4 regions of the Hymenobacter taeanensis genome follow, and region 1 is predicted to be linked to each of the others. Evidence: riboswitches for the same ligand, from Rfam matches in the RefSeq annotation. Region 1 holds a riboswitch; each other region holds the start of a gene.

Region 1 (7,935 bases):
CAGCGCAGCGTATTCGATGGGCTGACGGCCGAGCGGCTCCGCCAGGAGTTTACCGCGCTGCTGCCGCCGCCCCCACCCTTCTACCTGCGCCCCGTCACGGCTGCTGACTCCGACCAGCTTCTGACCTGGACCAATGAGCCAGCGGTGCGACAGCACTCCTTCAACCCCAACCCCGTAGCCCCCGCCGACCACCGGCAGTGGCTGGCCGCCCGCCTCGCCGATCCGCAGGCCCTGCTCCTGTTGGCCCAGGATGCTGCCACTGGCCTACCTGCCGGCCTGATCCGGTTTGCCGTGGAGGGCGAGGAAGCCACCCTGAGCTATTTGCTGGATGCCCGGTTCCGGGGTCGGGGCTTGGCGGCGCTGCTGCTGCTGGCCGGCACCCGTCATGTTACGGCGCAGTTTCCGCAAGTACGGAGTGTGCTAGGCCACGTGCAGCCAGCCAATGTAGCTTCGGTTAAGGCTTTTGAGCGGGCTGGGTTTTGGCAGTTGCCTGATAAACTTGCAGAGGCAAATGAGGTTACTTTTTGCTGGGCAGCGGCCGGCTCTGCTGCGTGAAGCTTCCGGCGCACTTGTTCCAGCCAACCTGCCCTCAATCAATCCCTGAACCCGACGCATACTTCTAATCCTATAGCCCCGCCTCCCGCGGGGCTTCGTATTTTTGCAGCATGCAGATTTCCATCGGCCCTCGCCCCATTGGCCCCGACCAACCGCCTTTCATCATTGCCGAGCTCAGCGGCAACCATAACCAGGACCTCAACCGGGGCTTGGCCATTATAGATGCCATGGCGGCGGCCGGTGCCCACGCTATCAAGCTCCAGACGTATACCGCCGATACCATGACGCTGCCCGGCGCCTACCGCATCGACGACCCCAACTCCCTGTGGTACGGCCGCGAGCTGCACGAGCTCTACCAGGAGGCCCACACGCCCTGGGAATGGCACAAACCACTGTTCGACCGGGCCCGGGAGCACGGCATGCTGGCCTTTAGCTCGCCTTTTGATGAAACCGCCGTGGATTTCCTGGAAACCCTCGACGTGCCCGCGTACAAAATTGCCTCCTTCGAAAACACCGACTGGCCCCTACTCCGCCGGGTAGCAGCCACCGGCAAGCCCGTAATTATGAGCACCGGCGCCAGCACCTTAGCCGAGGTAGCCGAAGCCGTGCAGGTGCTGCGCGAAGCTGGCTGTAAGGAGCTGATATTGCTGAAGTGCACCAGCACCTACCCCGCCACTCCCCAGAACACTAACCTACGCACGCTGCCACACTTCCAGCAGCTCTTCCCCGACTGCCTCGTGGGCCTCTCCGACCACACCATGGGCGTGGGCGCTGCCGTAGCTGCCGTGGCCCTGGGTGCCTGCGTAGTAGAAAAACACGTGACCCTGCGCCGCGCCGATGGGGGTGTGGATTCCGCCTTCTCCCTGGAGCCGGAAGAAGTAGCCCAACTGGTAACCGAAACCGAACGGGCGTGGCAGGCCCTAGGCCAGGTGCAATACGGCGTGCAGCGGGCCGAGGAAAAAAGCCGCCTCTATAAACGCTCTCTGTATGTAGCCCAGAATATTGCAGCCGGCGATGTGTTCACCAAAGAAAACCTGCGCGTAGTGCGCCCCGGCGACGGTCTGCCACCCCGTTACTACGATCAGCTCCTGGGTAAACCTGCCCGCCAAGATCTGCGCGCCGGCACTCCCCTGACCTGGGAGGCGCTCTAGACCATTACCTGGACCGAAACCAGAAAAAGCCTGTCATGCTGAGCTTGTCAAAGCATAACGTTCTGATTTACTTGTTCAGGACCTGTCAGCTACTGCTTTTACCACCTTCTTTGCTTGACTTGCCATCTTTTGATGCCCGACGTTTCTTCCACTCCCGCCGCCCGCTTGCGCGACATCCTGCAGCTCCGGTTTACGGACCTGTTTACGGGTTTGCCGGCGCACATGCTGGAGCCTATTTCTCCGGCTAGCTCGCTTAAGCGGCTGCTGAAGGTGGCGGGGTACGCGACGCTACGGCTAGTGGGCAACGTGTTTCGGCCGGTGCGTAACGCGGAGGAACTGCGGGGTAAAGTGTGGCTTTATGTGGTGAGTCAGAATAATTACGACTCCCTGCATTTTGTGCGGGAGGCCCGGCCAGATAGCGTGCTGGTGGCGGGGCAAAGCAAGCAGATTGGGCGATACAACCAGCAGGTAAACCGGCTGTCGTTGCGGCGGAAGCTGCTGTACTATGGCCAGCTGCCGGGCGTGCTGCTAGGCCTCTGGCGCACAGAAGGCACAAAGGCGTGGCGGTTTTTCGACTTGGTTTTCAACGCTATTGGCTACTTTGAGGTGTACTGCCGGGCGCTGCGTCATTACCGGCCCCAGGCCATCATCTTCGCCAACGACCACAACGACGACGCCCGAGCCATGCTGCTGGCAGCCCGCGCCTGCGGCGTACCCACCGCCTATGTGCAGCACGCCAGCGTCAGCACCAGCTTCCCGCCGCTGGGGTTTGATTTGAGCTTGCTGGAAGGGCAGGATGCGCTGGATAAGTACCGGCAGTGTGGCCCCGTACACGGCCGCACCGAGCTGGTAGGCATGCCAAAAGCCGATGCCTTTTTAGCTACTAAAAACCAAAACCCCGCCGTGCAGCGCGTAGGCCTGGCCTGCAATACCCTCGATGATACTCAGGCCATTGCCGATGCGCTGGGCCACCTGTTACGCGAGTTTCCGACTATCACGTTCACCTTCCGCCCGCACCCCAGCGATAAGCGCGACTTTTCCTTTCTGCGCCAGCAACACCCGCAGCTGCAGTTTTCCGATGCGCGTCAGCAGAACGTCTTCGAGTTTCTGCTGCAGCAGGATGCCCTTGTCGCCGCCGATACCAGCACCCACCTGGAGGCGACGCTCCTGAACCTGGCCAGCATCTACTACCGCTTTGCCACCCACGGCATCACCGACGATTACTATGGCTACGTTGCTCACGGCCTAGTAGAGCGAGCCAATACCCTCCCGGAACTTACCGAGTTAGTGCGCCGCTACCAGCAGCACAAGCCCCTCGACCTCTACCGCCGCGCCGCCTACTACAATGCCACCCTCGGCACCCCCGACGAAGGCCATAGCCAACAACGCGCCCTCCGCCTCCTCGCCGGCTGGCTCCCCGAACAGGCCTAGAATAGCTCCGCGCCCTCCGCGAAAACTTCTGCGTACCTCTGCGGGAACTGTCGTGTGCTAAACCTGCTATACTTGCGCCACTATGCCCGCTCCCGCTTTCCCGACGCCCCCGCAGCCTATTCCCGCCGAGACCCGACTGGCCTACGTGCTCCGTCACTTCCGGCTGGCCTATGAGAACGTGCCGGACGTTTCTATTGGCTACGCGGACACCCAACCCCAACTACAGATAGCAGGAGGCGCAGGCGAGTTTTTCAACGGAACAAATCCTTATCCCGCAGCCCCCACCATGCGGGAGTGGCTAGGCCAATCGGTGCCGTTTTTCTTTGATGTGGAGCCGCAGAAGCCGTTGCTGGAGTGGTTGCCAAATGGATACGCTATTATCAACGCGGATATAATCTCAGGAGCGTTTTACCTGCTCAGCGGCTGGCAGGAATATTACTCGGAAGAGCGCGACCAGCATGGCCGGTTCCCCTATTCAGCCAGCGTGCAGCGACAGTATGGATTCGTGACAGTACCGGTAGTGAATTACTACTTTGATGTGCTGAAAACGGCCGTGGAGCATATCGTAGGCTACTCCTTACAACCCCGTACCTGGTCAAATGGCGCCAAGTGGGCCGCCTTCATTACCCACGATATCGACAACCTCTACAGCGCCTGGAAAGCACCCACCAAAGCCGCCTTCCAGCGCCGCGACTGGCCTAGCTTGGCCCGGCACCTCTGGCAGCATTTCACTCAGAAGGACGCCTGGGACAACCTAGAGCACGTGAGGCAAACGGTAGCCAGCTATGGCGCTAAAAGCACGTTCTTCTTTCTGCCCGAGCACCGCAAAGCCGCTAATGGCACACCTAATGCCGATTACAAACTGCGTAAGGTGTGGCAAAGTGCAGTAGTTGCAGTCGACAATTCTGAAATTGGCCTGCATGCCAGTTTAGGCACCGACAAATTACATCTGCGATTTAAAAGGGAAGGAGACTTACTGCAACATTTCAAAAAGGGCGATAAAGACTTCGGTGTCCGGTTCCACTATTTAGGTTGGGAACCACGTATCACGCCTACTTTAGTGAGTCTTCATGGACATTCTTATGATTCTACGCTAGGGTTTGCAGAGCACTTTGGCTTCCGGAATTCCTACTGCCTGCCGTTCTATCCATTTAATTTAGGGGCTAGCCCCTTTTCCGCCGAACCTGATCAGGGGAAGTCAGAATTTTCACCCAAAGCACCGGCACTTGTTACTCTAGGGCCTAAAAACTCTATTCAGATGTCTCCCTTCCTCGAAATCCCGCTCAACGTGATGGATGCCACGCTCCATCACCCGCGCTACTTGCAGTTGGTGCCTGAGGAAATCCTATCGGTCCTGACGCCAATGTTCCAGGAAATTGAGCGATTCGGTGGGGTCTGCACGGTACTCTGGCACAACGAGAACTTCGACCCAGCTAATGAGAACACCGGCCCGTACCAGTTCGCCGAAATCATGGAGTACCTTCGCAGCCGCGCTGTGGCGTTTGTCAACGGCTCCGATATTTTAGGTGCACTAGCTAAGCACAAAAGCACGGCATCCTGACGCAGGAAAAATCTTGTTACGTCAGCACGACCTTTCTAGGTAATAAGATCCCTCCTGCGTCAGGATGACGTGCTGTTATCTTTCTCGGCACCCTCACAAATTCACCACTTCACCATTTCACCACTTGGGTATAGTTCAGCGGCAGGGGCTGCGTAACACGGTCATTTCCTACATTGGGCTGGCGCTGGGTTTTGTGAGCACAGCCTTGGTGCTGCCCAATTTTCTAGCGCCCCAGCAACTCGGCGTGACGGCAACGCTGGCTTCGGTTGCCACGCTGTATGCGCAGATTGCCGCCTTTGGCTTTGCCAGCGTCGGCATTCGGTTCTTTCCATATTTCCGCCACCCAGAGTCGGGGCACCGGGGGTTTCTGCCCTTGCTGGTGGGCGTGCCGCTATTGGGGTTTGCTGTGGTTACGGCGCTATATTTTCTAGGAAAGCCCGTGCTGCTGCCCTGGTACGGGCAAGACGCGCCGCTGCTGGCGCCTTACTACACCTGGGGCGCCGTACTGGCCCTGTTTACTATGCTGTACTCGGTGCAGGACGCTTACCTAAAGGCGCTGTACCATACCGCCTTTTCCTCCTTCGTGCAGGATGTGCTGCAGCGGGTCCTCATTATAGCTGGGGCCTTGCTGTTTGGGTTTGGCTTTCTATCATTCCCGAACTACGTGCTGTGGTTTGTAGGCGTAAACGGCACCATTACCTTGCTGCTGACCGCTTACGTAGCAACTATTGGAGAACTGCACTGGCGGCCCACACGGCAGGTACTCACGGTGCGGCCCCTGCGTGAACTGTTGGGCATGGGGGCATTCACCCTGCTCGGGAGCCTGTCGGGTAGCATTATCATGTTTATTGACACGCTCATGGTGGGTGCGCAGGTAAGCGTGGCGGCAGCCGGAATTTACGCAGTGGCGGGCTACATCAGTACCGCCCTAGCTATTCCGGCCCGCTCCCTCAACAAAATAGCCTTCCCTCTGCTCGCCGATTACTGGAAGCAGCAGGACCTGCCCCGCATGGCCGACTTCTACCGCCGTGCCACTCGCCTCAACACGCTGCTGGGCTGCTACCTGGCCTTGGGCATTGGGTTGAATCTGGATTTCATCTACTCCTTGATGCGCAACACCAGCTACGCCGAAGGTACAGTGGTGGTCCTGCTGCTGCTCGGCAGTAAGCTCTTCGATGGCATCACCGGCGTAAATGCCCTGATTGTTATAACCTCCCCCCGTTACCGTTACGACTTGATTTTCAACGTATCGCTGGCCTTGTTGACGGTGGCGTTGAACTGGCTTTTGATACCGCGTCTGGGCATGGTGGGGGCAGCAGTAGCCGCCTGCGTAGCCCAGGTAAGTATCAATGTGGCTCGAACGTGGTTTGTGTGGCATAGTTACCGCATGCAGCCCTTCACCTGGCGCATCCCGCTGATTCTGGGAATTGCCGCCGCGGCGGGTGGTGCGGCCTGGCTCCTTCCAGCGCTATCCTCCCCTTTCCTGACGATGCTGTTGCGCTCCACGGTACTGACGATTTTGTACGGCGGCATAATTCTGCTCACCAACTCGGCGCCCGAAGCCACTGGCGTTTTGCAGAAAATTAGCCGTCGATTTATTCCATAATCTGTCCTAGCACACTGGCACAACGTGAAGCCCTTTTGCTTTTTCAGGAAGCTTTATTCTTGTCAAGTTTCTACATGCAAACCATTGATATATACTTTATCAACATCATTTTAATTTATTGATAATCATGGTTTTAAACATATATACCCTGTATTCATCAACCCAGTTGAAAAACAATTATTGCCCTACATAGTTAGTCCACCCGAATGTCTGGTTTTCCCACCTACGCTTTCCCCATTTTTGCTTTTGACAGCAGCACCAGATCAACTGCTGAAAAAATAAAATTTGGAAGTGTAAAATTTCGACCAGTACATTTGTAGGACCAATTCTTTACCCACAAAAGGATTGTTTTTATACAGAGGCGTGGAGAGACAGGCTCTACGAAGCGCCGGCAACCATCCGTAAGTGCGGAACGGTGCCAAGTCCTGACCATATAAAAACAACAGCACCGTGAACCGCTTCATCAACTCCGCCGATTCTGCCACCTCCACTGCTGTACAGCATGGGTGTTGTGGTATGGCTACTCCCGTCTGTATGGCAGGGGCATGTTGTTGTTGCTAAGGGCCACACTCCTCCTTTTTCCTGGTTTGTAGGCTGATTAAGCTTCTCTGACGTGCGCAAGTGCGCGTCCGGCTGAATCGTCTGCACCCGCCTTTTTCGCCCGGCGAAATTGTGCACCTGTCGCGCCGCGACGATGCCTTACTGCCTGGGCCATTTTCGGCCGGACTGCTGCCCTTACGGTGGCCACTCCTCACTTCTCTTCTTGTTATGTCTGCAGCATCTGCTGCGCCGGCCGTCCTGCCCGTGCTCGACGACCTGCGCCTTCGGCTCACATCTGCTACCGCCCTGGAGCGCTTACGTCTGGTGGCAGAGCACTTCCCCGGCAAAGCCGTCTTCTCTACTTCCTTCGGGCTGGAAGATCAGATTATCAGCCACTTGATTTTCGCGAATGGGCTACCTATCAAGGTATTCACGCTGGACACCGGGCGCAATTTTCAGGAGACCTACTCTATCTGGAATAAGACTCTGCTGAAGTACGAGCAGCCCATTGAGGTGTACTTCCCGCGCCAGGAAAGTGTGCAGGATTTGCTCCTCGCCAAAGGCCCCAACAGCTTCTACGAGAGCGTCGATAACCGCAAGGAGTGCTGCTACATCCGGAAGGTGGAGCCCCTGAACCGGGCCCTGGCAGGGCAGCAGGCCTGGGTTACCGGCATCCGGGCTGAGCAGTCGCAGAACCGGCAAACCATGGATCCCGTGGAGTGGGATGCCGCCCATGAGCTAACCAAAGTTCACCCCCTCTTCGACTGGACCTGGGAGCAAGCCGTGGCCTACGCCCAGGAAAACAGCATTCCGGTAAATCCGCTGCACCAGCAGGGCTTCGTAAGCATTGGCTGCGCCCCCTGCACCCGCGCTATTAAGCCAGGCGAGGATTTCCGGGCCGGCCGCTGGTGGTGGGAAGACCTTTCCGCCAAGGAATGTGGCCTACACGCCACTACCCACCACGATGGCCCCGACCCGGTGGTGGAGCCAGTGCCCGCGGGCTAGACTAGGTGATTTGGCAAAGCTTAGAACGTCCTGCTTGATCTGGCGTCCGCGCAGCCGAAGCATCTCTCCCTCTGGCTAACCAACTG
Region 2 (7,935 bases), 2.2 Mb from region 1:
CAGGGCGCGCACGGTGCCTTCGGGGTAGTGAGGGGATGCCATTCGGGTCTGGAAATCAGCCGGTGAGATAGAAGAACTCAGCCTTTACTGACGAGCTAGGCCAGTGCAAGGTTTCTACTGAACAATAAAAGCGCTCCATCTGCTTAGAAAAGGCGCTTTTAAATGTGGTAGTTAGTATAGAACAAACCGTCATGCTGAGCTTGCCGAAGCATCTCTACTGCTTCGCTGCAATAGGCCTAGGCCAGAGATTAGCCAGAGGTAGAGAGGCTTCAGCAGGCTCAGCATGACATCCCTTTACTATCTTATTATTACTTCACCTCATCACCTCACTTACTGGTCGCTACTCATTTTGCCCCCCGTGACGTGGACGAGCGAGCCGGTCATGAAGGAGCCGTCCTGGGAGGCCAGCAGCACATAGGCGGGAGCCAGCTCTTCGGGCTGGCCGGGGCGGGCCAGGGCCACCTCGTGGCCGAACTTCTCGATTTCCTCCTTGGGCATAGTGCCGGGAATATTGGGCGTCCAGACGGGGCCGGGCACCACGCAGTTCACCCGAATGCCCCGCTCACCAAGGTAAGTAGCCAGGCTCTTGGTGAGGGCATGAATGGCCGACTTGGTGCAGGCGTAATCCACCAGAATCGGGATGCCGGTGAGGCCTACAATGCTGCCCGTGTTGATGATGCAGTCGCCCTGCTGGAGGTGCGGAATGGCGGCCTGCGCCATCCAGATATAACCGAGAATGTTGGTATCGAAGGTGCGGCGAATCTGCTCCTCGGAAATGTCCTCGAACTTCTCGGCGCTCATCTGGAAGGCGGCGTTGTTGACGAGAATATTGAGGCCGCCCAGCTCTTTGCGGGTCAGGCGCACGGCTTGTTTGCACTGTTCCGGGTCGCGCACATCTAACTGCAGCAAGAGGCACCGACGGTTCTGAGCTTCCACGAGGCGCTTCGTTTCCTCGGCATCCACAGTATTTTCATTGTAGAGTACCGCTACGTGAGCCCCCTCCATGGCAAAGGCCACCGCCACCGCCCGCCCGATGCCGGAGTCAGAGCCCGTGACCAGAGCAATCTTGTCCTGCAGTTTCCCGGCGGCCCGGTACGTAGAGAAGCTCATGGCCGGCTGCAAATCCATATCAGCCTGCTTGGCCGGATAAGGTAACTTTTGGGCATGCTTTTTCATCTCCTTCGCCGTAGGCCTCTTCACGGGCTCAGGCGCCGCAGAGGCTGCAGCCGCGGCTTTCTTAGCGGCTGGAGTAGCCGCTGTTTTTTTAGCTGGAGCTGCCTTAGCCTCCGATTTGGCAGTAGTAGAAGGGGTAGAAGTTTTCTTAGCAGCCATTAGCGTAGTGTGGGTTGGTTGTTTTTCTGCGTACGCAGATTTGGGCCCCGGCAGCTAACCCCACCCCCGGAGGATGTGGCGCATCAAGCCAGGGTGGGCCGGAGGTGGGATAAAACAAAACCCGCCCCAGCTTACGCCGGGGCGGGTTCTATAAGTGCCATTGCAGACAGGAAGCTGCTACTTAGTTATTCTGGTAGTCAACGGGCTCCTTCAAGTCTACGCCCTGTTCTTGCAGGGAGGGGTAGTCGATATAGCCTTTGTCGCCGGGCACGTAGAACGTGCTGGGGTCGGGGGTGTTGAGGGCGGCCCCGCTGCGGAAGCGCTCCACTAGGTCGGGGTTGGCAATAAACGGCACACCGAAAGCAATTACATCGGCTTCGTTGTTGGCCAGGGCTTCTTCGGCAGTTTCCTGAGTGTAGCCACCGTTTAGGATGAAGGTGCCATTGAAGATTTTGCGCAGGTGCGCAGCTACGGCTGGGGCACTGGGCTGGGCCATGGGGTGACCGGGCAGGGCCTCAATTACGTGCAGGTAAGCCAGGTTGAACTGGTTGAGCTGCTCTGTTACGTAGCTGAAGGTGCGTACCGGGTCGGAGTCCTTGATGCTGCTGCTGCCCTGGGGCGAGAGGCGGATACCTACGCGGTCGGCGCCCAGCTCGTCTACCACGGCCTTCACCACTTCCAAGGTAAAGCGGGCGCGGTTTTCTACGCTGCCACCGTACTCATCGGTGCGCTGGTTAGAACCGTCCTGAATGAACTGATCGAGCAGGTAGCCATTGGCGCCGTGGATTTCGGCGCCATCAAAACCGGCCAGCTTGGCGTTGCGAGCCGCCTGGCGGAACTGGTCTACAACGCCCGGAATTTCACTCAACTCCAGGGCGCGTGGCGTAGGTACATCCTCAAAGCCCTGGCCGGTGAAGGCCTTAGCTCCTTCAGGCTTGATGGCCGAGGGGCCTACGGGCAGCTCGCCGTTGTGGAAGAAAGGATGCGACACGCGGCCTACGTGCCAAAGCTGAATGAAAATGCGGCCGCCGGCTGCATGCACCGCGTCAGTTACCTTCTTCCAGCCAGCTACCTGCTCCTCGGTATAAATACCAGGGGTATTGATGTAACCCACGCCCTGAGCTGATACCTGCGAACCTTCCGTGATGATCAGGCCCGCCGAAGCGCGCTGCACGTAGTACTTTATTACCGAGTCGGTGGGTACGGTTTCCGGGTTAGTGGCGCGGCTCCGGGTCATGGGGGCCATGGCAAAACGGTTGGGCAGCGTGAGGGCGCCCACCTGAACGGACGAGAAAAGATGCGGAGTGTGATTCATGATGAAGTCGATGTACAGGAACCTGCTATGTGCGGATTCAGCGCATAGCAACTCGGGTAGGTACATATATGTTTCCACCATGGTTACATTTATTTTTATTCTTTCTTTAAGATGCTGAGGGTCTGTCAATAGTTGCAGCCTGTTAAACTGTAGCTCACCGCCAACCAAGTGGCCTACGTGCTCTGCTTGCTGCTTGAGTCATAGTAACCTTCTGTTATGCCCGGCTGTATTACCAGCTTCAGGCTTTACCCCCATGGGCAGACTGGCCTTTCTTACTTAACTTTTACCTCCTCTATTTTGACAGAACCTACTACTCCCCAGCCCCGTACCACGTCAGCTCCTGCTACCATTGTAGTAGCAGGCGCTACCGGCGACCTGGGTTTTCGCATTGCCAAGCACCTACTGCAACGTGGCGCCACTGTGCAGGCCCTGGTGCGGCCGGGTAGCAGCTCTAAGCCGGAGGCTATTGCCCTGCGCCAGCTGGGAGCCAGCCTTACTGAGGTAGACTACAACAGCCTTATTTCCCTGACGGAGGCCAGTGCTGGCGCCGGCTGTGTGGTTTCGGCGTTGTCGGGGCTGCGCGAGGAGATTGTGGGGATGCAGACCCGGCTGGCAAAAGCGGCCGTGGCAGCAGGCGTGCCGCGCTTCATCCCCTCCGACTATTCCATTGATTACACGAAGCTACCGAAAGGCTCTAACCGCAACCTCGACCTGCGCCGGGAGTTTAATGAGCGGCTAAATGAGCTGCCTCTCCAGGCCACGTCCGTCCTCAACGGTATGTTCGCGGACCTGCTGACCGGGCAGGCGCCGGTCGTGCTGTTTGGGCCCAAGAGGGTGCTCTACTGGGGCAACCCCGATCAGCCCCTGGATTTCACTACCACCGAAGATACCGCCGCCTTTACCGCCCTCGCGGCTCTTGACTCTACCACGCCCCGTTACCTGCGCGTGGCCGGCGAAGTAGCCACCATCCGAGACCTGCAGGCAGCTGCTACTGAGGCCACCGGTGAAAAGTTTGGCTTGCTGCGAGCAGGTGGCCTAGGGTTCCTAGCTGGCATGATCAAGGTCACGCGCACCCTCATGCCAGCCACTAACGAGGTATTTCCGCCCTGGCAGGGCATGCAATACCTCCACAACATGTTCACGGGTCTCCCCAAACTACAGCCCCTGGACAACGACCGGTACCCCGAGCTCCGCTGGACCTCCGTGCGCGAGGTGCTGGCATCACGTCAGAAGTAAGGCGGCGCAGTTCTCCCACAGTTAGCTTCCCCTAACCAGGCCGTGTGCACAGCAAACAATAAGAACGTCATGCTTCATCTGGTGTCCGCTTGTCGAAGCATGACGTTCCCAGCCTCCCAAATTGAAAGTTGAAGATTCCTGCTGTATCTTCGCAGAGTTACTTATCCAGAAAGACCGAGGGATTGGGCCCGACGACGTCTTAGCAACCTGAAATAAAACAAGGTGCTAATTCCCTTTTCAAACCGTTTTGGCGGTTTTGGAAGAAGATAAGAACAGGACGCGCTTCTCGCACGGCTCTCTCTGGATAGGCACTTTTTCGCTGCCGAATTACTTGAAGAGCCAATATGCCGACCGTCACTGACTCCCCGCTCCACGATATACTTGCCAAACGCGTCCTGATTCTGGATGGCGCCATGGGCACCATGATTCAGCGCCACAAGCTGGAAGAGGCTGACTTCCGGGGCACCCGCTTCGCCGATCATCCCAAGCCTCTGCGTGGCAACAACGACCTGCTGAGCATTACGCGGCCTGATATCATCAAAGGCATCCACGCCGATTACTTCGCGGCCGGGGCCGATATGGTGGAAACCAATACGTTCAGCGGCACCACCATCGCGCAGGCTGACTATGCCCTGGAGGATATCGTGTACGAGCTCAACTATGAGTCGGCGCGCATTGCCCGAGAGGTAGCCGACGAGTTTACGCGCCAGAATCCCGACAAGCCCCGGTTCGTGGCCGGTGCCATTGGGCCCACCAACCGCACCGCTTCCCTCTCCCCCGACGTAAACCGCCCCGGCTTCCGGGCCGTAACGTTTGACGAGCTGGCCACCGCCTACCACGAGCAGGTGCGCGGCCTTATTGATGGCGGCTCCGACGCTTTGCTCATCGAAACCATCTTCGACACACTGAACGCTAAAGCGGCGCTGTACGCGGTGCAGAAGTTCTTCGACGAAGGCGGCCGCGTGGTGCCCGTCATGATTTCCGGCACCATCACCGACGCTTCCGGCCGTACCCTTTCGGGGCAGACGGTGGAGGCCTTCTGGAACTCCATCCGCCACCTGCCCCTGCTGAGCGTGGGCCTGAACTGCGCCCTCGGCGCCGATCAGCTGCAGGTGTACATCAAGGAACTGAGCCGCATTGCCGACGTGCACATCTCGGCCTACCCGAATGCGGGTTTGCCGAATGCATTTGGCGGTTATGATGAGTCGGCTCAGGAATTCGCGGGCGTAGTAGAAAACTACCTTAAGGAAAGCCTCGTGACGGTGGTGGGCGGCTGCTGCGGCACCACACCCCAGCACATTGGCGAGCTGGCCCGTCTGGCTGATAAGTATGAGCCGCGCAAGCTGCCCGAGCTACCCAAAGCTACCCGCCTGAGTGGCCTAGAGCCCTTCGGCATCTACCCCGACAGCCTCTTCGTGAACGTGGGCGAGCGGTGTAACGTGACTGGCTCCCGCGCCTTCGCCCGCCTCATCCGGACCGGCAACTACGAAGCTGCCCTGCAAGTAGCCCGCGACCAGGTGGAGGGCGGTGCCCAGGTCATCGATGTGAACATGGACGAAGGCATGCTCGACTCGGAGCAGGCCATGACCACCTTCCTGAACCTCATTGCCTCGGAGCCCGACATTTCGCGGGTGCCGATTATGATTGACTCCTCGAAGTGGAGCGTGCTGGAAGCCGGACTGAAGTGTGTGCAGGGCAAGAGCATCGTCAACTCCATTTCGCTCAAGGAAGGCGAAGAGACCTTCAAGGAGCGCGCCCGCACGGTGCGTCAGTACGGCGCCGCCGTGGTGGTGATGGCCTTCGATGAGAATGGACAGGCTGACACGCTGGAGAAGCGCATCGAAATCTGTCAGCGCAGCTATAATATCCTGGTGAACGAAGTGGGTTTCCCGGCCGAGGATATCATCTTCGACCCTAACATTCTGACGGTGGGCACCGGCATGGAGGAGCACCGCAACTACGCGCTGGACTTCATCGAGGCCGTTCGCTGGATCAAGCAACACCTGCCCGGCGCCCTCACCAGCGGCGGCGTCAGCAACATCAGCTTCTCCTACCGCGGCAACGACGTAGTGCGCGAAGCCATGCACTCGGCCTTCCTCTACCACGCCATCCGGGCCGGCCTCGACATGGGTATCGTAAACCCCAGCCAGCTGGCCGTGTACGACGAAGTGCCCAAGGACCTGCTGGAGCTAGTAGAAGACGTGCTGCTAAACCGTCGCCCCGACGCTACTGAGCGTCTCGTTGACTTTGCCGACACGGTAAAGCAGAAGGATAAAGTGGAGGTAGTAGCCGACGCCTGGCGCAGCCTGCCGGTGAAGGAGCGCCTGCAGCACGCCCTAGTGAAAGGCATCACGGAGTTCATCGACCAAGACACCGAGGAAGTGCGCCAGCAAGTAGCTAGGCCACTCGAAGTGATTGAAGGCCCCCTGATGGCCGGCATGAACGTGGTGGGTGACCTGTTTGGCGCGGGCAAAATGTTCCTGCCTCAGGTAGTAAAATCGGCCCGCGTGATGAAGAAGGCCGTGGCCTACCTGGAGCCTTACCTGCTTGCCGACAAGCAAAGCGGCGACCGGCAAACAGCCGGTAAAATCCTGCTGGCCACGGTAAAAGGCGACGTGCACGACATCGGCAAGAACATCGTGGGCGTAGTACTGGCCTGCAACAACTTCGACATCGTGGACCTGGGTGTGATGGTGCCCCTGGAGAAGATTCTGGACGAAGCGCAGAAGCAGCAGGTAGACGTGATTGGTCTCAGCGGCCTCATCACGCCTTCGCTAGATGAAATGGTGTACGTGGCCCAGGAAATGGAAAAGCGCGGCCTCAACACCCCGCTGCTCATTGGCGGCGCCACCACCTCTCGCTTGCACGCCGCCGTGAAAATTGCGCCCAACTACTCCGGCCCCGTGGTGCACGTAAACGACGCTTCCCGCTCGGTAGGGGTAGCCGCGGCCCTGCTCGGCACCGCCGATGTGGAGTACGCCCGCACGGTGCGTGAGGAATACCGCCAGCTCCGTGAGGACTATGCCGGCCGCCAGCGCGAGAAGAACTACCTCACCATTGAAGCTGCTCGTGAAAACGGGTTCAAAGCCGATTGGGAAACCAGCCGCATTGTGAAGCCGAGCTTCCTGGGCACCAAAACCCTGGAAGATTATCCGCTGGCCGAACTGGCCGAATACATCGACTGGACGCCCTTCTTCCAGACCTGGGAACTGAAGGGCCGCTACCCCCGCATCCTCACCGATGAGAACGTGGGCGAAGCCGCCACCCAGCTCTTCAACGACGCCCAAAAGCTGCTGAAGCAAATCATCAACGAGAAGCTGCTCACGGCCCGTGCCGTAGTGGGGTTCTGGCCCGCCAACACCGTCGGCCACGATACCATCCAGATTTTCAAGGATGAGACCCGCCAGGAAATCCAGACGGAGTTCTTCACCCTGCGCCAGCAGAGCGAGAAGGCCCCCGGCGTGCCCAACCTGGCCTTCTCTGACTTTGTGGCGCCCAAGGAAACCGGCCGCGAAGACTACATCGGCGGGTTTGCCGTAACGGCAGGCCTAGGCATTGAGAAGCTGCTGGAAAAGTACGAGCAGGAGCACGACGACTACTCCAGCATCATGGTGAAAGCCCTGGCCGACCGCCTCGCCGAGGCCTTTGCGGAGCGCCTGCATCAGCGGGTGCGCGAGGAGTTCTGGGGCTACGACCCCGCCGAGAACCTTTCCAACGAAGACCTCATTCAGGAGAAATACAGAGGTGTGCGCCCCGCGCCCGGCTACCCCGGCTGCCCCGACCACACCGAGAAAATCACCCTGTTTGAGCTCCTCGATGCTGAAAGTACCACGGGCATCCGCCTCACCGAGAACCTGGCCATGTATCCCGCTTCCTCGGTAAGTGGCCTCTACTACGCCCACCCCGATTCCCGCTACTTCGGTCTCGGCCGCATCGGCAAGGACCAGGTAGAGGACATTGCTGAGCGCAAGAACATGCCGCTGCCAGAGCTGGAGCGCTGGCTGGCCCCCAACCTAAACTACGACCCTGCTAGTGTGCCCGTGACGGCGCTC
Region 3 (7,935 bases), 110 kb from region 1:
CCTCATTGAGCCAATGTAATTTGAGAACCGAGAAGTGAGAGCTTAGAATTCAGAAGAGCAACGCCGTACAGGCCTAGCCTGAGTTCTAGGCTCTCACTTCTCACTTCTACCCCAGCGCTGTGTTCAAGAAAATATTGATTGCCAACCGGGGCGAAATTGCATTGCGCATTATTCGTACCTGCAAGGAAATGGGCATTAAAACGGTGGCCGTTTATTCTACTGCCGATAAGGAAAGCCTCCACGTACGCTTTGCCGACGAAGCCGTCTGCATTGGTCCGCCCTCCTCCGCTCAGAGCTACCTGAGTATTCCCACCCTGATTGCTGCGGCCGAGATTACCAACGCCGACGCTATTCATCCGGGCTATGGTTTCCTCTCGGAAAACGCTGAATTTTCTCGCGTATGCCAGGAGAACGGTATCAAGTTCATCGGGGCTTCGCCCGAGATGATCAATCAGATGGGTGATAAGGCCTCGGCCAAAGCCACGATGATTGCCGCTGGCGTGCCCTGCATTCCTGGCTCCGTAGGCCTGCTCGACTCAGTGGAGCAAGGCAAGAAAGTTGCCGCTAAAATTAAGTACCCCGTTATTCTGAAGGCAACCGCTGGTGGCGGTGGCCGCGGTATGCGCATCATCAACTCCGAAGAGGACTTTGAGAAGGCATGGAACGATGCGCGCACCGAGGCCAAAGCAGCATTCGGTAACGATGGCGTGTATCTAGAGAAATTTGTGGAAGAACCTCGCCACATCGAGATTCAGGTGTGCGGCGACCAGTTCGGCCGCGTGTGCCACCTCTCTGAGCGTGACTGCTCCATCCAGCGCCGCCACCAGAAGCTAGTCGAAGAAGCACCTTCACCGTTCATGACGGATGAGCTACGGGAGAAGATGGGCAAGGCCGCCATTGCGGGCGCCTCGGCTATTGGTTACGAAGGCGTGGGCACCATTGAATTCCTGGTTGACAAAAACCGTGACTTCTATTTCATGGAGATGAACACCCGTATTCAGGTGGAGCACCCCGTGACGGAGGAAATCATCAACTATGACCTCATCAAAGAGCAAATAAAGGTAGCAGCTGGCATCCCGATTTCGGGCAGCAACTACTACCCCAAAATGCACGCTATGGAGTGCCGCATTAATGCCGAGGATCCAACCAAGGATTTCCGTCCTTCGCCCGGCAAAATCACGGTGCTACACATTCCTGGCGGCCACGGTGTACGCGTAGATACCCACGTATATGCGGGCTACCAGATTCCGTCTAACTACGACTCCATGATTGCTAAGCTCATCACCGTGGCGCAAACCCGTGAGGAGTGTATCGTGAAGATGAAGCGGGCCCTGTCAGAATTCGTAGTCGAAGGTGTGAAGACTACCATTCCCTTCCATTTGAAGTTGATGGACAACGCCAAGTTCAAGGACGGTGACTTTACCACGAAGTTCTTGGAAACTTCATTCGACTTTTCAGAGCTATAGGCCACTTACTCCCAGCACAAAAAAGCTCAACCCTCACAGGTTGGGCTTTTTTATTTGGCAAAGTATCACGCACCTGGATTATAGACACTCTAAAGGTGAGTACTCACTCATCTTTAAGGTCAGATGCTATGTTAAGTGAAAGCACTGCCTACTAAATAGAAAACCTATCATTATAGCACCACTAAGGAGTCAATACAGCATATGATTAACAAAATGTTATTGAATAATACCGTGAAAAAGCCAGTACTATTGTAACGTTCTCATTACCCCACAACCAAAATTCCCACTACATGACTACACTGCTACAGCGGCCTTTGCTAGGCCTGCTGCTAGGTGGAGCTTTGCTTACCGCATCGTGCTCCAAAGACAACCTAGCCCCTTCCGCACCTGCTCCAGTTGCAACCCCTGCTCCCCAAAATGCTACTGCCGTTAACGGGGTTATGCTCCAGGGCTTTTACTGGGATGTACCCCTGAGTAACACGCAAGGCACTTGGTGGCAAGTGCTCGGTAGCAAGGCCACCGAGTTTAGCACGGCAGGTTTTACAGCAGTATGGTTGCCCCCGGCATACAAGGGCGGCAGCGTGTACGATGTGGGCTACGGCGTTTATGACCGCTACGATTTGGGTGAGTTTAACCAAAAAGGCACTGTTGCCACCCGTTACGGCACTCTGGCCCAACTACAGTCAGCCATTACGGCGCTACATGGCAAGGGCATTCAGGTGTACGAAGACATGGTAATGAACCACCTGACGTCGGCGGATGCTCAGGAGCAATTCAACTATAACGGCACGAACTACAATGTGTATACCAGCTTCACTTATCCGGGGCGAGGCAACACGTACAGCTCGTTTAAGTGGCATTACTATAATTTCAACGGTACGCAGCAAGCACCTAATAATGGCTGGTACCAATGGAATGCCTGGGACTTCCAGCCCTACGCCAACGGTGATGCCTATGACAACCTGCTCGGATCTGAAATCCGCTACGCCGACGTTAACCAACGCACCGAAACCAAGAACTGGGGCAACTGGATTACCACGAAGCTAGGACTTGATGGATACCGGCTTGATGCCACCAAACACATTCAAACTTCCTTCGTGAATGAATGGCTGGATGCGGTAAAGGGCACCAGCGGTCGTTTCGCGGTGAGTGAAGCATGGTTCCGCAACCTCTCTGACATGAACAACTACGCAGCAGCTACCGGCGGGCGTACTAGTCTGTTTGATGTGCCTTTGCACTACACCTTTCAGAGCATGAGCAGTGGCAACGGGGCCTGGGACATGCGGGGCCTGCAGTTTGCCGGCTTCACCGAAGCTAATGGCCCTCTCTCGGTATCCTTTGTTGATAACCACGATACTGACCAGCAAGGTGGTGGATTGTACTCGCCTGTGGTTAACCTTAAGATGCTGGCCTACGCCTATATTCTGACGCGTGAGAAAGGCTACCCCTGCGTGTTCTACAAAGACTACTACAACTATAACCTGGGCACGCAAATCAGTAAGCTGATGCAAATTAGAAAGGCAAATGCTTATGGCTCTGCCTATGAGTATACCAGCGTTGATGACGCCGACTACTACGCATATTCTCGCTCCGGCGACAGCACACACAAGGGCCTTATGCTGGTGCTCAACGATGGCGGCAGCGCCCGTACGAAAGGCATCACCTCCCCCTTCAAGAGTGCCACGCTAACCGACAAAACCGGCAATTACGGCGGCACCATCACCACCGACGCCAACGGTTACGGCAACTTCCCGGTGCAGGCGCGCAGCTATTCCGTGTGGGTGCCTAACTAAGCAGGCCACTTCTAAAACAGGCTGAAGCTTTCAACAACAAGAAAGGCTGCCCTAGTAGGCAGCCTTTCTTGTTGTGTAGCCAGTTGTGCTAGTGCAACATAGTTATGCTGGCGTACCGTGCTCGATTTCGTGCACAAGCTCGCCATACCACTCTTCGCCATACTTGCGCACCAGCGGTTCCTTAAGGAACTGATAGATCCGGACGCCCAGATTAGCGCCAAAGGAACAGGCTGGGTTGCAGATGTTCCAACGGTCATAGTTCAGTGCGTCGAAGTCTTCGTACTTGGTGATGCGGATGGGGTATAAGTGGCAGCTGATGGGCTTTTTGAAGCTGGTAGCGCCGGCCAGGTAGGCCTGCTCAATGCCGCATTTCAGGATGCCTCGCTCGTCGTAGAGCGCATAGGCACACTCCCGGTCATTAATGGTGGTGGTGCTGTAATCCCCCTCCCAGTCTTTTATATAAAGGCCTTGCTGCTCAATGGCCTGCTGGCCGGCTTCGGTCAGGAAAGGTTTGATGGCCGCGTATTCCTGTTCCAGAATCTGCAGCTCACCTGCTTCCAGAGGAGCGCCCAAATCACCCTCAACGCAACAGGCACCTTTACAGGCCTCCAGGTTACAGACGAAAAAATTGTCGCGCACGTCATCGGAGATGACGGTGTTTTGTATAATGATCATGGTATGATTTGCTCGCCGAGTGGTGCCTGCTGTTTCTCAATAAGTAGCGAAGCGACTCAGCCAACACCTATGCCACCAGCCCGGTTCACTGTGAGAAACAAAGCGACAAAGATACCGGAATTAGACCAGCGCCAGCAAAACCTGCTCCGTTAGCTCGCATTGCCGCACGTGGGAATATTCAGCCTGTGCCCGGCGGCTCGCCGACTGGCCTAGCTCCTGCCGGAGGGCTGGCTGCTGCAGGCACTTAAGCACCTGCTGCACGCAGGCTTGCACATCGCGCAGGGGGTAAAGCAGGCCGGTTTGCCCGTCCTGCACAATTTCCAGGGTGCCGCCGGTAGCACTGGCTACCACTGGCAGGCCCGATGCCATAGCCTCAATGGTTACCATGCCATACGTTTCGCTCACCGAGGCCAGCACAAACACATCAATGGCGCGGTAAAACACTTCCGTCTGGGAGCTGAAGGGCCGGATGTGTACTTGCTGCTCCAGACCAAGCCGTGTGATTTGCGCCTGCAGCTGCTGCCAATAGGCGTCGCCCTCGTTGCGGGTCAGCTCGCCCATGAGTACCAGCTCTACTGCCTGCTGATGTTGGGTGCGGAGCTGGTGCAGCACTTCAAGCACAAAGTCCTGCCCTTTGCCATCATCAAAGCGGCCCAGCACTCCCAGCAGCGCGGTTTCGGCAGGTAGCTGGAGCTGCTCCCGCGCCTGAGCTTGGGTAACACCTGGGGTCACAAAGCGGTGCAAATCAATTCCCAACGGTACCACGTGCACCCGGCCCGGTTCAAAGCGCGTCATTTCTGCTACTTGTCGGGCCAGGCCAGGCAAAGGTGAAAGCCAGGCATCCAGCAGGGCAAAACGCTTGGTGTGAAACCAGTCGCGCTTAGGAATCCCTATTTGCATGTGCTGCTGGTACACAATGCGTAGCTCATTGCCCATGAGCAGCTTAAGTAGCATTACAAAGCCCAGATCTTTATTCTGCGTGACTAAAAGCAACCTGATGCTATGTGCCCGCAGGTACTGTGCCAGCCGCCAGGCGGTAGTGAAGGCCAAGGACTTCCGGCGGGCCGCTACGGTTATGTAAGCCAAGTGCTCACGTGCGGCCCACTCAGCAAGGGGTGATTCAGGCGGCACCAGCAGCGTAATGGGCCAGCCCCGTTCCCGCATCCAGCCAGAAAACTTGATTGTGTTAATCTCTAGGCCACCCAAACTTTCAGAAAGACACAGAACAGCCATTGCGGCGCGCGACTCAGCCCTATGGTTGGCTGGGGTACTTGCGTGGGTGCGGGCTGCTTCTGGCTGGCTTTCTACTCCTTTCCCTGTGCTCATTGATGACAACTGCTTGCTGAAACCGAATGCGAAGTAACAGTGTGGCGAGGTAGGACCGGTAAAAGATTTTGGGCTGGCCCCAACCAAAACTCCTTATACGGCCTCTGCTGGCCCGATGGGATGTCAGCGAAAAACAGGTATTTGGAAGTTTCCTTGCCAGCGCATTACCTTCGCCCTACCAATTCTTTTCGACCAAAGGATTGTTTTTATACAGAGGCGTGGAGAGACAGGCTCTATGAAACGCCGGCAACCCCCAGTTACTGGAACGGTGCCAAGTCCTGACCATATAAAAACAAGTTGCCGTGGCTACTACCAACAACTTCCTCGCTTTCTCTGCTGCTCACGTTGCTCCGCAATCGGTTAACCGACCTATGGGCGTTTTGTCCGTTGCTCTGGTTTTGGCAGGCCCCTGTTGTTGTTGGTAAACACATTTTTGCCCTAGGCCACTTCCGGCCTGGTTTGCGGCTTGCTGCCGCCTCCTCTTCCTGCTTTTTAGATCCTGCAAGCCCTTCTGCTCTACAGTTTCTAAAGTCATGTTAAGCACATATATACCAAGTGCTTACCCGTGAATACACTGCTTCTTACAGACTGCAGGAAGACACCATTTGCAGCTGTCAGCTGTTCATTCAATCAGTGCATTTCCAGGTAGCCTACTTACCGCCTAAGAGGCTATGCTGCGCTTATTATCTCGGGGCCGCTGGGTTCCCGTACCCTCCTCTCATACTTCATTCTTTCCTTTTCTGATGGCTCACGCTGCAAAGCCGATTGGCATTTATTTCGAACATCCTGAGTGGTTTAAGCCCCTTTTCGCCGAGCTAGACCGCCGCGGACTGGCCTACGAGAAAATCGACGCCGCCCACCACCTCTTCGACCCGTCTGAGAAAGAGAGCCGCTACTCGCTCGTGGTCAACCGCATGAGTTCCTCAGCTTACCTGCGCGGCCACGGGCAGGGTATCTTCCACACGGCTGGCTATGCTACGCATCTGGAGCGTATCGGCACCCGCATCATCAATGGTTCGGCAGCTACGGCCATTGAAACCAATAAGGCCCGCCAGCTCTCCCTGTTTGCTTCACTGGGCCTGAAGTTTCCGAAGTCGTTTGTTATCAACCACGCTTCTCGCGTGCCAGATGCGGCCCGGCAGCTTCAATTTCCTATTGTGGTGAAAGTGAACATTGGCGGGAGCGGTGCGGGTATTATTCGCTTTGATACCATTGAAGGAGTAGAGGCTGCCGTAGCCGCTGGCCAGATTGACTTGGGCATCGACCAGACCGCTTTGGTGCAGGAGTACGTGACGCCCCGCGGTGGCAACATTCACCGGGTAGAAACCCTTGATGGCAAGTTCCTGTACGCCATGAAAGTGTACACTACCGGTGAAAGCTTCAACCTGTGCCCCGCCGAAATCTGCCAAATTCCGGAGGAGCAGTCGGCGGAGTTCTGTCTCACCGAAGCGCCCAAGAAGGGCATTCAGGTAGAAGCTTTCACGCCCCCGGCCGAAGTTATTGCAGCAGTGGAGCGCATTGTGGCCGCTGCCAAGATTGACGTAGGCGGCATTGAGTACCTCATTGATGACCGCACCGGCGACGTGCTGTTCTACGACATCAACGCCCTCTCAAACTTCGTGGCCGACGCCGTGAACGTGGTAGGCTTTGACCCTTACGCCCGCTTCGTAGACTACCTCGAAACGCAGCTACCCGGTGCTACGTCGGGCACAGAACTAGCTACCGCTGACGAATTAACTTCTTCACCCGCTGACCTAATCGCGCAATAATGAGATACGGATATTGGATGCCCGTTTTTGGCGGGTGGTTGCGCAATGTGGAGGACGAAAACATGCGCGCCGACTGGGACTACGTGAAAACGCTGGCCCAACGCAGTGAGGAGTTAGGCTACGACCTTTCCCTTATTGCGGAGTTGAACCTCAACGACATCAAGGGTGAAGAAGCTCCTTCCCTGGATGCCTGGAGTACGGCGGCGGCCTTAGCGGCCGTTACCAAGAAACTAGAGCTCATGGTGGCCGTGCGGCCTACCTTTCACTCCCCTGCTCTGCTAGCTAAGCAAGCCGCCAACATCGACCATATCAGTGGCGGCCGTTTGTCGCTGAACGTAGTGTCATCATGGTGGCAGGATGAGGCCAAGAAGTACGGCGTGCACTTTGAGCAGCACGACGACCGGTATGCCCGCACCGCCGAGTGGCTGCACGTAGTAGACAACCTCTGGAAGCAGGACCATTTTACCTTCGAGGGCAAGTTCTACAAGGTAACTGACTCCATTCTGCAGCCCAAGCCCGTCTCGCGCCCGCGGCCATTCATTTACGCCGGCGGCGAATCCGAGGCAGCCAAAAATCTCATTGCGGCCCAGTGCGACGGTTACGTAATGCACGGCGACGAGCCGGAGGCCATTGGCCGCCGCATTCAGGATCTGAGCCAGCGCCGTGAGAAGCTAGGCCTGCCCCCTATGAAGTTTGGGGTGGCGGCGTACTCCATTGTGCGCAACACCGAGCAGGAAGTGAAGAAAGAGCTGGAGCGCATTACCAATGTGAATGGCTCGGCCGCAGGCTACAAAAACTACCAGCAGTGGCTGGCCGGCACGCAGCTGGAAAACCAGGTATCGCTGCAGGATTACTCCGTATCAAACCGCGGCCTGCGTTCCGGCCTCACCGGCACCCCCGACCAGG
Region 4 (7,935 bases), 2.3 Mb from region 1:
AGTACTAAAATGACTCCTCCTCTACCACTGCGGCCACGGCCGTGCTGATGGGGCGCAGCTGCCCGGTACGTACCACGAAGGCCCCGTACTTGCGCAGGGTGTCGCGGTGGCGGATAAGGTTTTCCAGGGCCACGTAGCCTACCACGTACTCGTCCTCGTCGGCTTCTTCCGAAATCTCGCTGAAGTCGAGCAGGTCGATGAGGCGGTCCTCGTCGGTGCGCAGGTAGATTTCCACTTCCAGGTCGGAGGCGTAGGCCGGGGCACCTGCCCTGGCCTTGGGATACTGGTAGGCAAAGCCTTGGCGTAATGCGGCCAGATCGGCTAGCACGGCTGAGCCGGTGGGGTGCCCACCGGCCCCACGGCCGCGCAGAAACTGCTCGCCCGCAAAGTCGGCCTCAATTACCACCCCGTTAAACTCATTATCCACGGAGTATAGCGGCGAATCCGGGCCTACGAGCTGCGGGGTTACCAGCGCCGTTACGCGGCCATCGGGGAGGCGCTGTAGGCCCGCTACTACTTTGATTTTCTGGCCTAGCGTGGCGGCAAAGGCAATATCCACGGCGCTGATGCCTTCAATGCCCAGGTTCAAGACCTGCTCTGGTTGTAGGAAGGCCCCGTAGGCATGCGCGGCCAGCAGCACCGCCTTGGAGCGCGGGTCAAAAGCGCCCATGTCCAGCGACGGGTCAGTTTCAGCGAAGCCCTTGGCCTGGGCTTCCGCTAGGGCCGGGGCGTAGTCCGAAGAATCCTCGCCCATGCGGGTGAGCACGTAGTTAGAAGAGCCGTTGAGGATGCCCGTCAGGCGGCGTAGGGGCTCGGCCCCAAAGTAAGCGTCCAGGGTCCGGATGACTGGAATGCTGCCGCACACGGCCGCTTCATATAATAGAGTGCCCTGGCCTTCACGTTGCAGCTGCACCAGTTCGGGGAGGTGGCGGGCCAGCATGGCTTTGTTGGCCGTAACTACCCGGCGGCCGCGGCGCAAGGCGGCCGCCACCAGCCGGAAGGCCTCTTCGGCATCGTCAATTACCTCTACCAGTACGTCCAGGGTGTCGTCGGCTAGCAGAGCAGCGGCGTCAAACTCAAACCGGTTGGCGGGCAAGGTTCGCTCTTTAGTCTGGTTCTTTACTACAATGCGGCTGATGTCGAAGCCCGTTTCTGGCCGTTTTTGCAGGATATCGTACAGGCCCTGGCCTACGCAGCCAAAACCAATCAGGCCCACGCGCCACGGCCGCGCAGCTGAGGTGGAAGGGCTAGATAGAGAGTTGAGGTGCAGGTTGGCTGACATAGCTTGGCGCGTAAAAACGTTCGAGGAAGTGCGTGATTTGGGCGGTTTCAATCAGGAAGCCATCGTGGCCGTACTGAGAGCCCATTTCGGCGTAGAGGGCGCCCTGAATATGCTGGGCCAGCAGTTGCTGCTCGCTGGGTGGAAACAGCACATCGGAAGTAATACCGATTACCAGGGTGCGCGCCCGAATGCGCCCTAGGGCAGCTTTTACCCCGCCGCGCCCCCGGCCCACGTTGTGCGAGTCCATGGCTCTGGACAGGGTGACGTAACTGTGGGCATTGAACCGCGCCACGAGCTTGTCGCCCTGGTAGCGTTGGTAAGAACTGGCCCGGAAATCAGTGAGTACTGATTCGTTGGGCTCGGTCTGGGCTAGGTCGTAGGCCTCATAGCTGCGGTAGCTCAGCAGGGCCACGGCGCGGGCGGCCCGTAGGCCAGCCGCGCCGCCATCGGGCGTTGCGGAGGTGTAGGTTGGGTCAGCCTGAATAGCGAGGCGCTGGGCCTCGTTGAAGGCAATGCCCCAGGCTGAGTGCTGGGCGCTGGTGGCCAGCAACACTAAATTCTCGAACAGCTCAGGCCGTTGAATAGCCCACTCAACTGCCTGTTGGCCGCCCAGTGAACCACCAATGAGGGTATGAATGCGCGGCAGGGCCAGGTGTTCCCGTAGGGCTTCGTGCGCCGAAACCAGGTCGCGGATGGTCAGCAGGGGAAATTGCTGGTAGGCCACCTCTTCGGTTTCGGGATTAGGGGTAAGCGGGCCGGTGCTGCCATAGCAGGAGCCCAGAATATTGGCGCAGACGATAAACCAGTCGGCGGGGTCAAAATGGGTGTCTTTCCCGAACAACCCTGGCCACCAGCTCAGCACATCGGCGTTGGCCGTGAGGGCATGGCACACCCACACCACGTTGTCGCGGGAGGCATTCAGGTGCCCGTAGGTGTGGTAGGCCACTTCCACGTGCGGGAGCACGGCGCCGCTTTCCAGCCGCAGTGGCCTAGGCAGCCGGAATATTTGTTGGTCGAAATCTGACATACTTCCAAAGCAAAAAATAGTCTGGGCTAGAGGCTCACCTCCTTAAAAAGTAGTTGAATGCCGTTCTAGCTTTCCAAAGCCCGCGGGCTGAGCCAGTAGACGCGCTGGCTCAGCCCCGGCTATGGGCGGGCAGCTGGTTTCAACGGATTCCTCTCTCACAAAAAAGCCGTTGAGCTGCCCGCATTACGCCCGCTGAAGGTCAAGGCCTGGCTGCTTCCCACGAAGTAGCTGCCAGATGCTCAACCCCTCTCTTGGTTTAGACCTCCAGCGTAGCGGCGTGTTCAGGCTCCGGCTCGGGCAGCAGGGTGCTGGCATCGGCATCGGAGGTTAGGGGAGCGGCGATGCGCACGGCGTCAAACGCCTGCTGCAGGTCGGCCCGGATGTCTTCAAAGTGCTCAATACCCACCGACAGGCGCAGCAGCGTAGGCGTTACACCCGCTGAAATCTGTTCCTGCTCGGAGAGCTGCTGGTGCGTGGTGGCCGAGGGCTGGATGATGAGCGTTTTGGCGTCGCCTACGTTGGCCAGATGGCTGATGAGCTTCAGGTTATTAATGAACTCGGTAGCGGTTTCCTTGCTGCCTTTGATGGCGAAGGTGAGCACCCCGCCGTAGCCGCGCTTCAGGTATTTCTGGGCCAGCTTATGGTAGGGGCTGCTGGCTAGGCCAGGGTAGTTCACGGCCTCTACTTGTGGGTGCTGCTCCAGCCAGGTAGCCACGCGCAGAGCGTTTTCTACGGTGCGCTCTACGCGCAGGCTCAGCGTTTCAAGGCCCTGAATCAGCAGGAATGAGTTGAATGGGCTCTGCGACGGACCAAAGTCGCGCAGGCCTTCCACGCGGGCCCGAATGATGAAGGCAATGTTGCCGAAGGGGCCGTTCTTGCCGAATACATCATTAAAGACCAAGCCGTGGTACCCTTCGGAGGGCTCCGTAAACTGCGGGAACTTGCCGTTGCCGAAGTCATACTTGCCACCGTCTACAATTACGCCCCCAATACTGGTGCCGTGGCCGCCAATCCATTTCGTGGCCGACTCTACCACAATGTGGGCGCCGTGCTCCAGGGGGCGGAACAAATAGCCACCCGCGCCAAATGTATTGTCCACGATGAGCGGCAGGTCGTGCTTATCGGCAATGGCGGCAATGCGCTCGAAGTCAGGAATGCTGAAGCTCGGGTTGCCGATGGTTTCCAGGTAAATGGCCTTGGTGTTCTCGTCGATCAGCTTCTCGAACTGCTCGGGCTGGTCGCCGTCGGCAAAGCGTACTTCAATGCCCAGGCGCTTGAACGCTACCTTAAACTGGTTGTAGGTGCCACCATACAGGTGCGAAGTAGCCACAAAGTTGTCGCCGGCCTGCAGAATGTTGTTGAGGGCAATAAACTGCGCCGCCTGCCCCGATGATACCGCCAACGCCGCCACGCCACCTTCGAGCGCGGCAATGCGCTGCTCAAATACGTCGGTGGTGGGGTTCATCAGGCGGGTGTAAATGTTGCCAAACTCCTTCAGGGCAAACAGATTAGCGCCATGTTCCGCGTTCTTGAAAACGTAAGAGGTGGTTTGGTACAGTGGCACGGCGCGGGCACCAGTTACGGGGTCAGGCTGCTGGCCGGCGTGGAGTTGAAGCGTCTCGAAGTGGAAGTTTGGCGTTGACATGACGGTCTGGTCTGTAAGGAGTTATCGTAGGAAGAGGAGAAAGCAAATGCTCGGGTGTAGTGGCCACGATGAGGCGTAGCGGAAACCGCTCAAAACCCGCTAGATACAGCGGTTAGGATGCGGTGGGGCCCAGCGAGGTGGCCTAGGTGGCGCAACCAGTCGGGGGCAATATCAGGAAGAGGAGGGAGGAGTTGTGAGGAGTCGGCTTACAGGCAGCGACTAGCTACAGCAACAACAAGCGCTACAACAGCAGCGCATTCGCATTCGCGCGGCAACGTGAGCGGCCACCAGTGCGGTGGGGGCAACACAAAAAACCATCGGCGAGACGGCATGCAGCAAGGCAGCCGGGGCAGATGGGTTCACAAGGGCGAAAGCGAGGGTGTTTTCCATGGCACTCTGAGTTATATGCCCCGCCAGCAAAAGCTGGTCGGGCAGGAATTGGCACCTTTCGCGCGGTCGAAGGTTGCCAGCGGGTCAGGGAGCCTGTTCTCTCGCCGCTTCTGTATAAATCCTATGAAAACTACTCTGCCGCGAGCAGAGGAGTACCGTGTTGGTGTTGCAAATGTATAGCCGGTTTTGATATTTGCAATAGGTTGGCAAAATATTTTTTTTTCAGTAGGCAGTAGTGGTTCATGCCTGCCGTTGAATAATAGGCATATGGCGTAAGTGTTTAAAAATGAGCTTAGATAGATAGCAAAGGCTATGTGGCAAGCAAAGAAAACTGTGTGCTGTAGCAGTTGTAATGGCGGCGTACTTTCGGAAACCGCGTCAATACTTCTTGGATAGCACTCGGAATTTGCAGCCCTTAGCGCACGAAAAAAGCCACCTTAATACAAAGTGGCTTTTTGTATAATTCTAATAAGTCAGAGTGGCTTACAGCTTGGGTAGTGTTAAGACCTGGCCTACCTCAATATGGTCGGGGTTAGAGCCAATGGTGCTCTTGTTGGCATCATAAATCTGGTGCCACTTGGCGGCATCACCGTAGTGGTGCTTGGCAATTTTGGAGAGCGAGTCGCCGCTTACTACGGTGTACGTGTCGCCTTGGGTAGCGGTGGGCTGAGCAGCCGCTTGGTTGCTGTTACCGAAAAAATCAGTAGCGCCACCAGCTGCTGGTTTGTTAGCGGGTTCTACTGGTTTTTTATCGCCATCATTAGAAAGGAAATCGAACAGTCCCATATCGAATGCAAGTTTAGAGTGAGGGGGAAAGGGCCGGCTATCAAGCAGATGCAGTGAACCGATACCAGGGTCTTACGCCTGAGCTCACAATAAGTTGTATGGCTACAGTTGAGCTTACACCAAAGGCGAACATCTTGGTAAAGGCCACCGTAGAAGCGCTGTAGCTGAACTTTCTCCATGGGCCGTACCCTACGTGTTGCAGGCCTTTTCACTTATCTCCCTATTCTCATGAAAACTCAATCTCTCACCCTGCGCTATCTGGCCAGCCTGCTTATGCTGCTCGCCATGTTTACTACTTCTTGCGGTAGCAATGAAGGCAAAGTAGAAGGCGTAAATATGCTTTACGGCAAAGACAGCAAGGTCTGGAAAACGGATAAAGAGCTGGACGCGAGCGGCGACAAAGTGAAGCAAACCGACGCTCAGGAAGATGAGCGGATTACGTTCTTCGCCAACGGCCAGTATAACATGACCTCGCCCAATGGTGCCACTAATGGCAAGTACACCTTCGACCAGACCGGTAAAACCATCACCATGACGCCCGATGGTGGTGCCGAGAGCAACACCTTCAGCGTAGTTACCCTCACCGATGATAAGCTGACGCTGAAAGCGCCTAACGGGGCTGAGCTGCGCCTCGAAAACGAGTAGCCCGAAGGCTACGCCTAAAGATGCTAGAAAGCCCTTCTGCTGTTAAGTAGAAGGGCTTTTCTATGCCTTATGTAGCTCAGCAGGAGGGAGGTTTTGCCGAATGAGTGGTTCTTATTCAAATCTATTCTTTCACCGGCAAGCAGCCAGCGGTACCCTGCCGCTGCATAATTCCCTTCTTCTTCTACTATGGAACGCTATAACAACCTTAACAAACAGTACATCAACGGCCACTGGAAAGATGGCAGCGAAGATGACCGCATTCAGGACATCAATCCTTTCGACAACTCCGTGTTACTCGATATTAGGTGTGCTGGTCTGGGCGAGCTGGACGAGGCCTACGAAGCGGCTCACCAAGCCGCCAAAACCTGGAGCGCCACCCTGCCCCAGGAGCGCCGCGACATTCTGCTGAAAGCCGCCGCCATTCTGGAGGCTCGCAAAGATGAATTTGCTGAATGGATTGCGAAAGAAGCGGGCGGTGCCCACGCGAAAGGTGAGATAGAAGTAATGCTGGCCCGCGAGGTTATTCTGGAAGCCTCCTCATTTCCCAGCCGTATGCACGGCCAGATTCTGGCCTCCAGCACCCCGGGCAAGGAGAGCCGGGTGTACCGCAAGCCACTGGGCGTAATTGGCATTATCAGCCCCTGGAACTTCCCGGTGCACCTTTCCATGCGGTCCATTGCTCCTGCCCTGGCTTGCGGCAATACCATTGTGGTAAAGCCCGCCTCACAAACGCCCGCTACGGGTGGTACGCTGCTAGCCAAACTATTTGAGGAGGCGGGGGTGCCGGCCGGCGTATTCAACGTGGTGGTAGGCAAGTCGTCGGTTATCGGCGACCCGTTTGTGCAACACCCCATCCCCAAAATGATTTCCTTCACGGGCTCCACGCCGGTAGGCCAGAACATTGGCAAGCTGGCCGGCGAAGGCCTGAAGAAAGTAGCTCTGGAACTGGGCGGCAACAACGTGTTCATCGTGCTGGAGGATGCCGATATCGACCAGGCCGTGGCCGGGGGCATGATGGGCAAGTTCATGCACCAGGGTCAGATTTGCATGGCCATAAACCGTTTCCTGGTGCACGAAAAGGTATATGATGAATTCCGCGACAAGCTGGTGGCCCGCACCAAAGAGCTAAAAGTGGGCGACCCGCTGCAGCGCGAAACCGACATCGGTCCTCTCATTGATGAGAAGCAGGTAAAGCGCATTCAGAAGGATGTGGAGGAAAGCATTGCCCAGGGTGCTAAGCTGGAGTTTGGTGGCCAGGCTGAGGGGGCAGTGCTCTACCCCACGGTGCTTTCCCAGGTGCGCAACGATATGCCCATCGCCCAGAATGAAATCTTTGGCCCCGTCGCCGCTCTCATTCCTTTCAAGGACGATGAGGAGATGCTGCGCCTGGCCAACGAGCTGAACTTTGGCCTGAGCGGTGCCCTGCATACCCGCAACGTGGAGCGCGGCGTGCAGCTGGCCCGGCAGGTAGAAACCGGCATGATTCACGTGAACGACCAAAGCGTGAACGACGAGCCCAACGCGCCCTTCGGCGGCGAAAAGGAATCGGGCATGGGCCGCTTCGGGGGAGAGTGGGTAATTGAGGAAATGACCCGGGTGCAGTGGGTAACTGTGCAGCACACCCCACGGGAGTATCCTATTTAACGCTGCTGCTTGATAGTAGAAATTAAAGAGCCCGTCATGTTGAGCTTGTCGAAGCATGACGGGCTTTTATGATTAAGCCAAACTGTGTCTAGGCCAGTGGTCCGCGCTCAGCATCAGTGCAGAATTTCTTGGGCTTGCTTCTTGCCGAAGATACGGGTGATCCAGCGGGGTAGGAAGATGGCGCCCAAAACCAAATAGAGGTAATACGTCACGATGCGGTAGAGCAGCACCATAAAGTTGGTCATGGTGGGGGTGCCGATGAACTTGCCGAAGAAGGTAGGGAAGGCGCCCTCGGCAATGCCGGCTCCGCCGGGCGTAATGGCAATCAGCAGAATAACCTTATACGTGAGGTTACGCCCGAAAATCAGCCAGAACTCCGCCCACGTAACGTCAATAAACGCCGAAATAAGGCAGCCAATAACCAGGTAGCGCGCCGTCCAGACGAAGGCCGTGCTCAGTGATGCTCGCAGCCAGTAGGCCAGTCCGTTGCCGCGCAACTGCGCCGAGGCCAGCACC

The links. Region 1 has a riboswitch for S-adenosylmethionine ahead of HMJ29_RS15445 (phosphoadenylyl-sulfate reductase). Riboswitches for the same ligand answer to the same signal wherever they lie in the genome.
Region 2: another riboswitch for S-adenosylmethionine. It lies ahead of metH (methionine synthase); the one in region 1 lies ahead of HMJ29_RS15445 (phosphoadenylyl-sulfate reductase).
Region 3: another riboswitch for S-adenosylmethionine. It lies ahead of HMJ29_RS15850 (ATP-grasp domain-containing protein); the one in region 1 lies ahead of HMJ29_RS15445 (phosphoadenylyl-sulfate reductase).
Region 4: another riboswitch for S-adenosylmethionine. It lies ahead of HMJ29_RS04595 (O-acetylhomoserine aminocarboxypropyltransferase/cysteine synthase family protein); the one in region 1 lies ahead of HMJ29_RS15445 (phosphoadenylyl-sulfate reductase).

The regions. Positions count from the first base shown of each region.
Region 1 covers NZ_CP053538.1:3,683,702-3,691,636, reverse strand. Annotated here, with positions in the region: gene pseG (UDP-2,4-diacetamido-2,4,6-trideoxy-beta-L-altropyranose hydrolase) at 1-555, shown strand, start outside; gene pseI (pseudaminic acid synthase) at 666-1,706, shown strand; gene HMJ29_RS15460 (glycosyltransferase family protein) at 1,839-3,137, shown strand; gene HMJ29_RS15455 (DUF7033 domain-containing protein) at 3,220-4,698, shown strand; gene HMJ29_RS15450 (lipopolysaccharide biosynthesis protein) at 4,823-6,304, shown strand; SAM riboswitch class I at 6,653-6,744, shown strand; gene HMJ29_RS15445 (phosphoadenylyl-sulfate reductase) at 7,073-7,849, shown strand.
Region 2 covers NZ_CP053538.1:1,457,793-1,465,727, forward strand. Annotated here, with positions in the region: gene HMJ29_RS06245 (gluconate 2-dehydrogenase subunit 3 family protein) at 1-42, opposite strand, end outside; gene HMJ29_RS06250 (SDR family oxidoreductase) at 331-1,332, opposite strand; gene HMJ29_RS06255 (alkene reductase) at 1,514-2,647, opposite strand; gene HMJ29_RS06260 (NmrA family NAD(P)-binding protein) at 2,945-3,883, shown strand; SAM riboswitch class I at 4,042-4,156, shown strand; gene metH (methionine synthase) at 4,228-7,935, shown strand, end outside.
Region 3 covers NZ_CP053538.1:3,789,758-3,797,692, reverse strand. Annotated here, with positions in the region: gene accB (acetyl-CoA carboxylase biotin carboxyl carrier protein) at 1-19, shown strand, start outside; gene accC (acetyl-CoA carboxylase biotin carboxylase subunit) at 120-1,466, shown strand; gene HMJ29_RS15865 (alpha-amylase) at 1,757-3,259, shown strand; gene HMJ29_RS15860 (DUF3109 family protein) at 3,362-3,934, opposite strand; gene HMJ29_RS15855 (glycosyltransferase family 4 protein) at 4,055-5,260, opposite strand; SAM riboswitch class I at 5,464-5,553, shown strand; gene HMJ29_RS15850 (ATP-grasp domain-containing protein) at 6,004-7,029, shown strand; gene HMJ29_RS15845 (LLM class flavin-dependent oxidoreductase) at 7,029-7,935, shown strand, end outside.
Region 4 covers NZ_CP053538.1:1,064,015-1,071,949, reverse strand. Annotated here, with positions in the region: gene HMJ29_RS04605 (homoserine dehydrogenase) at 5-1,282, opposite strand; gene metX (homoserine O-acetyltransferase MetX) at 1,248-2,309, opposite strand; gene HMJ29_RS04595 (O-acetylhomoserine aminocarboxypropyltransferase/cysteine synthase family protein) at 2,566-3,954, opposite strand; SAM riboswitch class I at 4,353-4,465, opposite strand; gene HMJ29_RS04590 (LysM peptidoglycan-binding domain-containing protein) at 4,828-5,130, opposite strand; gene HMJ29_RS04585 (lipocalin family protein) at 5,359-5,775, shown strand; gene HMJ29_RS04580 (aldehyde dehydrogenase family protein) at 5,962-7,419, shown strand; gene HMJ29_RS04575 (lysylphosphatidylglycerol synthase transmembrane domain-containing protein) at 7,533-7,935, opposite strand, start outside.